DNA from 4 places in the Pseudoalteromonas sp. L1 genome. Region 3 is predicted to be linked to each of the others. Evidence: predicted binding sites of a transcription regulator. Region 3 holds the regulator's gene; each other region holds the start of a gene.
The links. Region 3 encodes sigma-54, which starts transcription at its own class of promoters, with help from an activator protein. Its sites were predicted from a motif close to GTTGGCACGNNNNTNGNNT; they were not measured.
Positions count from the first base shown of each region.

Region 1: a site for sigma-54 is predicted at 1,915-1,933, ahead of L3V38_RS12355 (CsbD family protein). Genes of this name have one in related genera too.
Region 2: a site for sigma-54 is predicted at 1,879-1,897, ahead of dps (DNA starvation/stationary phase protection protein Dps). Genes of this name have one in related genera too.
Region 4: a site for sigma-54 is predicted at 965-983, ahead of fliS (flagellar export chaperone FliS). Genes of this name have one in related genera too.

Region 1 is NZ_JAKKCT010000003.1:506,715-509,847, forward strand. Features, by position in the region: gene hrpB (ATP-dependent helicase HrpB) at 1-1,730, opposite strand, end outside; gene L3V38_RS12355 (CsbD family protein) at 1,972-2,169, shown strand; gene L3V38_RS12360 (lipase family protein) at 2,211-3,133, opposite strand, start outside.
Region 2 is NZ_JAKKCT010000003.1:409,090-412,222, forward strand. Features, by position in the region: gene L3V38_RS11940 (GGDEF domain-containing protein) at 38-1,174, shown strand; gene L3V38_RS11945 (CBS domain-containing protein) at 1,314-1,733, shown strand; gene dps (DNA starvation/stationary phase protection protein Dps) at 1,985-2,503, shown strand; gene corA (magnesium/cobalt transporter CorA) at 2,556-3,133, opposite strand, start outside.
Region 3 is NZ_JAKKCT010000005.1:285,040-288,172, reverse strand. Features, by position in the region: gene rapZ (RNase adapter RapZ) at 1-792, opposite strand, end outside; gene ptsN (PTS IIA-like nitrogen regulatory protein PtsN) at 793-1,245, opposite strand; gene hpf (ribosome hibernation promoting factor) at 1,249-1,536, opposite strand; gene L3V38_RS16420 (RNA polymerase factor sigma-54) at 1,563-3,059, opposite strand.
Region 4 is NZ_JAKKCT010000001.1:286,731-289,863, forward strand. Features, by position in the region: gene L3V38_RS01265 (hypothetical protein) at 231-563, opposite strand; gene fliS (flagellar export chaperone FliS) at 520-921, opposite strand; gene L3V38_RS01275 (sigma-54 dependent transcriptional regulator) at 1,229-2,668, shown strand; gene L3V38_RS01280 (DNA-3-methyladenine glycosylase I) at 2,780-3,133, opposite strand, start outside.

The DNA.
Region 1 (3,133 bases), on a different contig from region 3:
GATTTTTCATCGTATTCACAGCGGGTTTGCTCTGAAAATAAATGCCCTAGCTGATCTTCAAGTTCATTTGGTAAAAATGCGACTGCCGCAAATATTCGACCCCCTTTGTGGCCGCCCATACTGGCAATAGCGAGATAGTCATCGTTATGCCAAAACTCATCACTTAAGTCGGCCCCCGCGCCATTAGTGAGCAAATAGCCGTTGCCACGCTTTTTCGCTAAGCGATCTGGGAATGCAAAAGCCACCAGCAAAGCAAGGGGCTGCATATTTAGCTCACGCACTGCCTTCAAATTTAAACGTGATAGCCAATAGTTTAATTGTTGCTTAAACAGTGGATGAGGCTTTGTATGCATGCTGTGAAGTGCAAGCTTAAGATCAGCAGGTATACTCACACGACTCTCAAGCAGCGCCACTAAGTATGCAGCGAGTTCATAAATTCCCGGCATACTTGCTTGAAGTTGCTTAGCCTTAATAAGCATATGTGATAAACGAATATCCGCTCCAAAACTAAGCATTTGGCTACCGATTTTTGTTAGTTTTTCATTTTCATCAAGCGCTTCAAGCATTTTTAAAAGTGCTGTTGCGTGTTTAATTTGCTGTGGGCTTGGTGCATCAAGAAGGTTTAGTTCAGTAACAGCTGCGCCCCACTGCTTAGTTTCAAGCAGTAGTTGGCTAATATCACTTGTTAGGATTTCTGGGGCGTCATGGCTGTTACGACGTTCAAACGTTTGCTTACTACCTAGACGATATACCACACCAGCTTCTAAACGCCCTGCACGGCCTGCGCGTTGTACCGCAGAGGAACGAGAGATGCTTTGGGTTACAAGTTCAGTTACCCCAGTTTTTAAGTTGAAGCTGGCTGCACGGCGCTTACCGCTGTCGACAACAATACGGATCCCTTCAATCGTTAAGCTGGTTTCGGCTACATTTGTTGTCAGCACGACTTTTCGCTTACCTTGTTGTGCAGGAGCTATAGCAGCTTGTTGCTCTCCTTTGCTTTGTTCACCAAATAAAGTAAACACTTCGCAATCATCAGCAAGATCGTTCAATGCCTGTTTTACACGTAAAATTTCTCGCTGACCTGGTAAAAACACCAAAGCACTACCAGTTTGCTCATTGAGTGCTTGCTTAATAACCGCAGGTATATCCTCTAACCATCGGCTTTCATCTTTAAGTGGAACATAAATTTCATCAATTGGGTAACTTCGCCCTTCAGATGATATTATTGGGCAGTCAAAAAACTCACTGTACCGTTCACCGTCTAAGGTGGCCGACATGAGTAAGATTTTTAAATCGTCTCTAAGGGCTGCTTGTGTTTCAAGCGCAAAAGCGAGGGCTGTGTCTGCGGCAATCGAGCGTTCATGAAATTCATCAAAAATAAGTAAATCGACACCGGTTAACTCAGGGTCATTTTGTAGCATCCGTGTCAGCATCCCTTCTGTCACAATTTCCAGCTTGGTTGCATTACTAATTTTTGATTCACCCCTAATGCGCAAACCAACACTTTCACCAACGGCCTCATTTTGTAAAGACGCCAAGTATTGAGCAATATTACGTGCAGCCAAACGCCTAGGTTCAAGCATAACAATCCGCTTGAAGTGGCCTGCTTGCATCAGCGTTAATGGCAGCCATGTTGATTTACCTGCCCCTGGTGGTGCTTGCAGCAAAGCCATAGGGTTATTTTGTATCGTTGTTAACAATGATTGGTAAATATCTTGTACGGGCAGCACGTTTCTTTCTCTTACTTTATTTTTAGCTATTGTAACAAAAACAGTCGACGACAATGACTCTCCCTTGCAAGAAAAAGTTACAGGGTTTTATAAATAACTAAGAACAAATTGCAGTAAAAAATAAACGCCTTATAGTTAAAGCTCATTACCTACAATAATTTCAATAACTTAACTGATTAAATTGAATGGCATATCAATTGCTTCTATTAAAGTGAATGTTTAACAAAGTAAGGAGATAATGATGAACAGCGATCGTTTAGAAGGCAATTGGAAAGAGTTAAAAGGTAAAGTGCAACGTAAATGGGGCGACCTTACCAATGATGATTTAGATAGAATCGAAGGTAGCCGTACAGAGCTTGTTGGTAAAATCCAGCAAAAATACGGCAAATCGAAAGAAGAAGCAGAGCGTGAAGTTAATGACTTTGAGAAAAGCCATTAATTTTGCAACCTAACAAAAGCCGCCATCGGCGGCTTTTGTACTTATTTTGTTAGTGCTATTGCTTGGCCTGCAAGAGAAAACACATTTTTAAGCATTAACTTTAAAATATGCCTGATGGATGCATACGTAAATGAGATTGCTTTAAATGGATAGCCGCAAAAAGCCAGCATGTAACCTAAAATCCCCTTCACATCACTCGTATAATTTTTAGAGAGATCGATACTGTCGGTTAATGCTTTAGCAATTTGGTCATAGACGGTAAGCGTATTCGTGTAGTGGTTTTGTATCGCATATAACTTGCCTGTATCACGTAAATATGTGATTAATGCAGCGCCTATTTTTCTTGCCCATCTTGAAGTACGGCTGCACTCTAATCGCTTATCATAATCAAGCCTGACTTCTTCTTGAATCCGTTTTTCCATACCTTTATTGATTGCAGCATAACTTTTAAAATTACTCGCAGTATGTAAGTAGCCTGGCGTCTGGTCTGTCATACTATGGGCTTTTGGAGTAATTGTTGCAGCACCATTTAAAATATATTCTTGCTCCGTATGCATAAATGGCCAGACAGGCACTAAAGGTACGGGGTCAGCGGCATGCACACAGCGATAAATATGGTTATTTGTTGCAGCTTCTGTCTGTATAGCAAAGCTATGATAACCAACTCGTGGAGCACCAAAAGTATAAAGCTTCACATTTGCACCAAAGTGATTTTTTAACCAATTCGCAGCTAAATTAGCCAAAGCACCGCCTAAGCTATGACCCACAACATGTATATTTAGCTTTTTGCTCGCTTTTTTACTAAAAAATTGTTCTAACTGCTTTCTAAATGAGTTAAAAGTGTGATTAAACCCCGCATGCACAGGCTGACTATTGCTACAGGTACTCAAACCACAATTAAGGTCAGTAATCACATCTCGCATTTTTGCCGTGCCGCGTAGTGCTAAGACATAATCACCTTCAA
Region 2 (3,133 bases), on a different contig from region 3:
TAAGCTTTTAACTATTGCTCGTTTTTCTATGTGAGTTATGGCTATTAACCTTGAAAGTTATTTTTATCACGGCTTCTTTGTTTTTTTGCTGATCACTGTAATAACCTGTTCGGTCATTGCTACTCGGCTCATGATTAGCCGTTTTAAAAGTAAGTCAATTGTCTTCTTTAACTTCTTTTTCTATCTAGGCGTTGTTGGCTTTGCTTGGCTATGGATACAAAATATTTTCGGACTTCCCAGTGATTTTCGGCCCAGTGTTATTATTTATATCCTATCAATGGTACTACTTCAGCTCTCGATTTATAACCACGATGAAAAGTGCCGCTTTAATAGGTTAATGATTGGCCACGGCGCTATTTTTTCAGTTTTCGTATTATTTACAAACGATATTAACCAACTTGCTTTAGTTGAGGCATGCTTTACGCTAACTGTGTTACCTGCCCTTATTTACTTTACTTTTACCCGGGCACTACACAAAAGCAATATAGGCAATACAGTACTTTTGGCAGCGCAATGTATTTTACTTTTAGTGCCTATTACTCAGTTAACTATTATCACTCATTCACATAACCTACTGACACTTTACTCATTAACAGTGATTGCTCATGCCACAGTGTTTGTCATGACAGGGTTTGGGCTTATCACTACTCTGCTAATCGATGAAAAACGACGCTACGCTGAACTATCACTCAAGGATCCTCTAACCAATTTATACAATCGTCGAGGTCTTCAGTATATTTTGGAAAAACGGCAGTTATTGACTAATCAGCATGCGGCTTTTCTTTATGCAAGCGCTTTAGACATCGACTTTTTTAAAAGCATAAATGATAACTACGGGCATGAAGCAGGAGACTTAGTACTAGAAGTATTTGCCGAACTTTTGCAACACCATCTACACCAAGAAGATCTTTGCTGCCGCTTAGGGGGCGAGGAATTTCTCATTCTCAGTATTGAAAAATCCTCAGATCAAGCCTACCAAAAGCTTGAAGAGCTCCGCCAAATTATCGAATCAAGTCAAATTGAATATAAGGAACAAATCATTTCACTCACAGCCAGTTTTGGCCTAACTCATTGGCAACAAGCAGATACATTTGACGACTTAATTAACCGAGCAGATAAAGCCCTCTATTCGGCTAAAAACAATGGCCGTAACCGAATTGAAACCATACTTTAATCATCTGCACAGTTTAATTTCAATTCCTTATCATTAAAAAATTTAAGTAATTAATCATAAACTTTGATCTAGGTGAAGTGCACTCAATCATATTCAGACTACACTGATACCAACGTGATTAAATTACTAGGACTTTACCATGACACACCTTGTTTCAGACCTGATGACGCCCGATCCGCTGGCGATCACCGCAGAAAACTCATTGCATGATGCTCATAACTTAATGAAAGAAAAAAACATTCGGCACATTCCTGTCATTAATGAGCATGGTGGTTTAGTTGGCATGCTGACACAAAAGATCATGATCGCTCAAGTCATGAGTATTATGGCTAACTTCAGTGCCAGTGCACTTGAACGCAAAGAAAAGCAAACTAAAGTGCAAGATATTATGGCCACTGATTTCACAAGTATTTCACCTAATCAACCACTACACGAAGTAGCAAAGTTTTTTGTTGAAAACCGTCACGGCTGTATGCCCGTTGTCGATGATGATAATAACTTAGTTGGCATTTTAACCTCTTCTGACTTTGTTCGTTTAGCAGCGGCCTTGTTCTCTTAGCGATTTCTGTTCCTCGCTTCTGCACACTGAATTTTTTACATAGAGTGTGCAGACTTTTCATGTTCATTCAGTATCATGTTGGGCGCCCTGAAAACAAAAACAAAAACAAACCATTTAAAAACAAAGACTTAAAATCATTTAAGATATCGGCATAACGATTGCTTCTACTCTAATAACTTCGCTTTTTAAGTAACGACTAAGTAACTTAAAAGCTTTATGGAAATACAATTTTAGAGAATCTCGGAGGAGTAATGAGTAATACATCATCAAAAGTCGCTGAATTCACGGCCCCAGGCGTTAATAACGAATCAGCAGCCGATACAATTGCTATTTTAGACAAGCGCATGGTCGCTTTAATCGATTTACACCTTACTCTTAAGCATATCCACTGGAATGTTGTCGGTCCAAATTTTATCGGCGTGCATGAAATGCTTGATCCACAAGTGAGTGCCGTTCAAGAAATGACCGACACTATTGCCGAGCGCATTGCAACTATGGGCGGTGTTCCGGTTGGCACACCACAGTCAATTGTTGATCGCCGCGAGTGGAAAGATTACTCGCTAGGCAAAGGGCTAGTGTCTGATCACTTAACTGCTCTTGATAAAGTTTATAACGGCGTTAATAAAGATCACCGCAAGGCGCTTGAGCAACTTGCTGAATTAGACCCTGTTTCTGAAGATATGATCACAGGTCAACTTGCAGAGCTTGAACAGTTCCAATGGTTTGTTCGTGCCCATATCGAATCATCTACAGGCGAATTAAAAGGTTAACACTTCTATCCGAAGACCCCTTGCCCAGCTAGCGCTGGGCTTTTTTATGCCCTTACAGCCAACCTTTATGTTTAAAAAATAAATAAGGCGCGAAGCCGGACAGTAGCATAATGGCAATAGCAAACGGGTAGCCCCAAGCCCACTCAAGCTCTGGCATGCTATTAAAATTCATACCATAAATGCTCGCAACAACTGTGGGAGGTAAAAAAACCACCGACGCAATCGAGAAAGTTTTAATGATTTGGTTTTGCTCAATATTAATAAAACCCTGGGTTGAATCCATCAAGAAATTTACTTTATCAAACAAAAAAGTACAGTGAGACATCAGGGTATCGATATCAAGTACAATCTCGCGAAGTGATTCACGATCTTCTGTGGGTGCGCCAAGGTAACGCAGTAAAAACGAAATGTTGCGACGGGTATCCATTAAACATAAACGTACTTTACCGTTGTTGTCCTCAAGCCGTGCAATTCGACTTACTGCTTGTTCTAAGTCTGAATCATCTTCTTCAAGTACATAGGCACTGAGGTTTTCTAATTGATGATGCATGTCTTCAAGCATATCCGCATGATTTTCGACCTTTTGATCGAATAAAGTCACCAGTAATTGTTTAGGGTTATCACATGCCA
Region 3 (3,133 bases):
ACTTTCACCAATCGTCTGTGCTAAGTAAACAGAGCGATGCTGTCCACCCGTGCAGCCAATTGCGATAGTTAAATAACTGCGGTTATTGCGTTCAAGGTGTGGTAACCACGTTTGCACAAAGGTTTGAATCTGCCAAGTAAATTTTTGCACTATGCTATGGCTTGCAAGGTAATCTTTAACTGGTTGGTCGAGCCCCGTAAGTGGCTTAAGATCTGGCTCCCAGTGCGGGTTTGGTAAAAAGCGTGCATCAAATACATAGTCAGCTTCTTTCGGGATACCATGCTTAAAGCCAAATGACATAAAGGTAATAATGAGCTTTTTATCTTTTTTACCAAGAATCTTCTCACGAATTGACTCTGCTAGCTGATGTACACTTAAATCCGTTGTGTCGATCATAAAATCAGCGCGGGTAATTAGGACATCAAGCAGTATTTTTTCTTGCTTAATTGCTAAATCGAGCGGTAAAGAATCTAAAGAAAGCGGGTGTAAACGTCTTGTCTCAGAGAAACGTTTAATGAGTGTTTGATCATCACTATCAAGGTAAAATAATGTTGGATTGGCGAAACCTGGCAAGTATTCAAGAATATCATTAAATTCTTGTTGCTCTTTTGGCAGGTTACGCACATCGATACTGACCGCTATTTTGTCGTAATTATCAGAGACACTACGCACTAGCGAAGGTAATAGGTTTACAGGAATATTATCAACGCAATAATAACCAAGGTCCTCAAGGACTCGTAAAGCGACTGATTTACCTGAGCCAGAACGGCCACTGATAATAATTAATTCCATTTATGCCTCTGATGCAATAACTTGAAACAGTTCCTGATCGGTTTTTGCGCTGCGTAACTGTTTACAAAATTCTTTATCTTTTAGTCTATCAGCAATTGTTGATAAGGTCTTTAAATGAAGTTGGCAGTCTCCATCAGGTACGATGAGTGCAACAAAAATATCAACAGGGCGGTTGTCAATTGCATCAAAGTTAATTGGCGATTCGCTCACTATAATAAACGCATGTGGTTTATCAGCACCCGACATACGGCCATGCGGAATAGCAATGCCTCTACCAATTCCTGTACTCCCCAACTTTTCTCGATTGAGTAAAGCATTAAGAATATCTTGCTGCGATAGATGAGGAAGCTGCTCATGAGCGAGTTCGCTGATAAATTCGAGAATTCTTTTTTTGCTATTAAAAAGGACCGCAGCTTTGCTGCAGTCCTGGCTAGTAAGTGAACTAAGTTTCATAATTTAGTGTCGAGCTAATTTCTCTTTGTGTTTAATAACTTGGCGATCAAGCTTATCAATTAGCGAGTCGATGGCCGCGTACATATCTTGATGCTCTGTAGAGGCAAACAGTTCGCCTCCGTTTACATGTAAAGTTGCTTCTGCTTTTTGACTTAATTTTTCTACATCTAGAATGACATGAACATTATTAATATGATCAAAATGCCTTTCTAGTTTCGCAAACTTGGTGTTTACATAGTCTTTTAATGAATCTGTGATTTCTACATGACGACCAGTTAGGTTTAGTTGCATAAGCATTTTCCTTCTATGTAAAACGTCTAAATCAAGCTTTTACGCTGATTAGACGGCGGTATTGCTAGAGACTCTCGGTATTTTGCAATTGTACGTCTAGCTACTTTAATTCCTTGCTCAGCCAATATATCTGCAATCTTACTGTCACTCAATGGCTTCGCTGAGTTTTCTGCGGCAATAAGCTTTTTGATTAAAGCGCGTATTGCCGTTGATGAACACTCGCCACCATTTTCTGTGCTGACGTGGCTTGAGAAGAAATATTTCAACTCAAAAATACCCCTTGGGGTATGCATATATTTTTGCGTTGTTACCCGTGAAATCGTCGATTCATGCATTTCGACCATTTCAGCGACATCATTTAGCACCATCGGCTTCATCGCTTCTGGGCCGTGTTCAAAGAAAGCTTGTTGTTGTTGAACAATACAGTTCGTTACTTTTAATAAAGTATCATTCCGGCTCTCTAAGCTTTTAATAAACCACTTAGCTTCTTGCAGATGAGAGCGAATAAACTGGCTGTCACTGCTTGATTTTACAGAGCGTGACATAGCCGCATACTGGCTGTTTACTCTGATCTTTGGCATACAGTCAGGGTTTAGCTCAACCACCCAACGACCTTTTACTTTTTTTACCGATACATCAGGTATGACGTATTCAGACTCTTCACGTACGATGCTATCTGCAGGCTTAGGGTTCAAGCTATGGATAAGCGTCATCACTTCTTTAAGCTCGTTTTCTTTAAGCTTAGTCTTTTTCATCAAAGTACGATAGTCGCGACTTGCTAATAATTCGATGTGCTCAGATAAAACCATTTTAGTTTCAGCCAAATAAGGTGTATCTGCATCGAATTGACGAAGTTGTATACATAGGCACTCTTGTAAGCTGCGAGCACCAATGCCGACAGGATCAAATAACTGTATTCTTTTTAAGACCGCTTCGACTTCATCAAGTTCTATTTCTTCTTCATCATCATTTTGATTAAAGCTTTCAACAATATCCTCACAACTCACAGTTAAAATACCTGAGTCATCGATAGCTTCGACTATAGCAACAGCAATTGCTTCGTCGGTCGGACTAAATGGAGTCAACTGTAGTTGCCACATCAGGTATTCATGGAGAGTTTCGGTTGACGCACCTTGGTAAATAGACTCATCTTCTGGCATTGGCCCTGACGAGGTTGAAGGGGCTGCACTCATGTACTCATCCCACGTGACATCCATTGCTAGGTCGTCACTGACGGTATCTTTATTGAGTGCATCACTGCTTTCTTGCTCGTATTCACTTGGTGCTTCTTCTGCTGTAGCTGCGACTTGTGAATCATCAGAGTCAGATTTTTGTTCGTTTTTACCGATCGCTTCTTCATTATAATCCGCTTCTTCCACTTCAAGCAGAGGATTACTATCAAGCGCTTCTTGTATTTCTTGCTGGAGATCCAATGTACTAAGCTGCAATAAGCGAATGGCTTGTTGCAGTTGTGGAGTCATTGTAAGTTGCTGGCCCATGCGCAGCTGTAATGATTGCCTCATGTATCCCTAACAATCCTTTTAAATCATTTATTGATACTACTTTGAGTCAATATCAATATGTTGTCATTATTGTA
Region 4 (3,133 bases), on a different contig from region 3:
TTGTTTTGGTGTACAAACTATTTTTTATCAAGTATTACGCTTTGCTTGAAAACCCTCACAAACATAATTAGTTTACCCACGTCGACCTTTATGCTGCGAAAATAAATAACAAAAGTGATATTAACTCGTATTGTAGTCGCGACTTATGTCGCGCAATTGATATAGCAAAAGTAATATTAACCCGTGATGTAGTCGCGCAATTGAGGTAATAAAAACAACTAAACGCTTGATTAGCGCTTAGTTGCTTTATATTTAGAGATAGCCTTGTTTGATTTTCGTTGGCTGAGAAGCTCGGCTTGTGTTTTGTCTCTTGCGCTTTTTAGTCTGGCCATGGCGGAAGAAATACGGGTTTGTATTGCTAAGAGCTCTTGTTCGGTTGGAGGTGTGCTACTTTCACACCAAGCCCTTAGCTTTTTATCGATAGCCACTAACGATTGGCTGGCAAGCTCAATCTCAGTTTTATCTATATGCTCTGAAAGGGCAGTGAGTTGCTCGTCCAGAGTCAGATTATTAGGCATTTTATTGATCAGCTTTAGGTGTGCGCTCATCTGCTGGAATTGCATCCCAGCCTTCTTTTATTTCTTTTACGATTCGAATAACGTCATCAATTGCATCAATATCATTATTGATATTTGCTTCTGTTAGACGGCGTTGGCAAAAGTCGTAAAGTGATAAAAGGTTATTAGAAATTTCTCCGCCTTTCTCAAAGTTTAAAGCGTCTTGTAAAGCGCCAAACAATAAAATGCTACTAGAGATATTCTCACCCTTTTTTTCAAGTTCTTTACGTTCAATAAAGCCCTTTGTTGCCGCTAATCTGCCAATGATATTATTGAAGATAAGGTTTATCTGCTCGTACGGTGTCATTTCGTTGATGTTGCTAACGCTAACCTGACTGTACTTTTTTACTGAGATGTGTGCCATGAGAAAATCCTATAATTAAAACACCAATTAATAAAACAAATCTAAGCAATATTAGTGCCATAGATAGTATCGGCAGAATTAACTTTTTCTTTATCTTAGTCTAGATGAATTATACAAATGTGCGTAGCTGCACCAAAGTAAAAACTTCTCTATTGAGTTAAGTTAGTAGTTTAGTATTGCTTTTTCTACTAAGTGACTATTTTTTGGCGTTGATGTCAATAAATTGCCGCTTTGCGCTTGCATCCCGTTCAAACTCGCTTACAATTTAAAAATTAACTAACCGAGTGGTAACTATGGTTCGCCAATAATGATCTTAATTTTAGACAATAATAATAATCGTGCGATAGGTTTACATGCAGCACTTACCTTTATAGGTGAAGCTGTTCAATTGGTTGATGAGTCAACACTGCAAACATTTTGTGAAAAGCACCAACAGCAAGAGTGTATGGTCATTCTTGGGGCTTTACAGCAACTAAGTCATGAAACCGTTATAAAGCAGTTTCCTGCTATCCCATTCTTACTGATAGGTGAAACACTCAAGCCGTTATTGAGTATTGCTAACGTGGTGGGGTTAATTTGTGAACCCTTTAACCATGATGTGACTACCCAGCTTTTGCATGATTGTCAGCAATATCAACGTATGTTGCCAGGCGAGCATAAACAGTCTAAATCGCATAAATCATTTGATGGTTTAGTGGGTGAAACTGACGCAGTCAAAGACGTTCGATTTTTAATTGAACAAGTCGCAAAAACAGATGCCAATGTGCTCATTTTAGGTGAATCTGGCACTGGTAAAGAAGTTGTCGCCCGTAATGTTCACTTATTGTCAAAGCGTAACACAGGACCATTTGTTCCAGTAAACTGCGGAGCAATTCCTGGGGAGTTACTTGAAAGTGAGTTATTTGGTCATGAAAAAGGCGCTTTTACAGGTGCGATTTCTGCACGTAAAGGTCGCTTCGAATTGGCGCAAGGTGGCACGCTCTTTTTAGATGAAATTGGTGACATGCCATTGCAAATGCAGGTGAAGTTACTACGTGTTTTACAAGAGAGAAGCTATGAGCGGGTAGGGGGGACTAAGCCTATTCAGGCTGATGTGCGCATCATTGCTGCAACCCACAGAAACCTTGAGGATATGATCGAAAAAGGGGATTTTCGTGAAGATCTTTTTTATCGCTTAAATGTATTCCCGATTGAAAACCCATCACTAAGCGAACGCGCAGACGATATTCCACTGTTATTAAAAGAGTTAATGCGCCGTGTAAACGAGCAAAGTGGCACCACAGCCAAGTTCACTGAGCGCGCGATTCAAAGTTTAAAAGAGCATGCGTGGCCTGGCAATATTCGTGAGCTGGCGAACCTCGTTGAGCGTATGGTGATCATGTTCCCTGATAAGGTCGTTGATATACCAGACTTACCAAGCAAATACCGTTATATTGAAGTCGATGCCTATGAGCCTGAATACCCTGAAGAGTTGATGGAACGAGATGCCTTTAACGATATTTTCAGCAGTGGTTTTAGTGACTATGAGGACGAAGAGCCTGAACTTTCAGCCGCGTCAGCTGATTCAGGTTTATTACCTGAAGAAGGTATTGAGCTAAAAGAGTATTTAGCAGATTTAGAGATAAGCCTGATTAGCCAAGCGCTTGAGCGTTATGACTATGTGGTGGCACGTGCCGCTGAAATTTTAGGTGTACGCCGTACAACCCTAGTCGAAAAAATGAAAAAGTATAATCTGTCGCGAGATTAACCTGCTTTAGCTTTTCATTATTCCCAAAAAATGTGTAGGTCATTTTAGCAACACGCTGTGATAGATGACCTACTTGTTTTTATTCGCTTCAAATTAACACTAATCGTGCAATCAATACTGTGCAATTATTTCAGCTTTTCTAAAACAATCATTACTGTGGTCGTTAACCATGCCACAGGCCTGCATATGTGCATAAACAGTTGTTGGCCCTAAAAATTTAAAGCCGCGCTTTTTTAGATCTTTAGCAAAAGCGGTCGAGGCTTCTGTTATAGCAGGGTAATCTTCTCGCTTTTCAAGGTTATTCACCAGTGGTTTACCACCTACAAACTGCCATTGATAGTTTGAGAAACTACCAAACTCTTTTTGAATCTCAATAAAGCGTTGCGCGTTATTGATAGTGGCAGCGATTTTAGCGCGATTACGAATAATGCCTTCAAACTGCATTAACCGTTCGACGTCATCTTC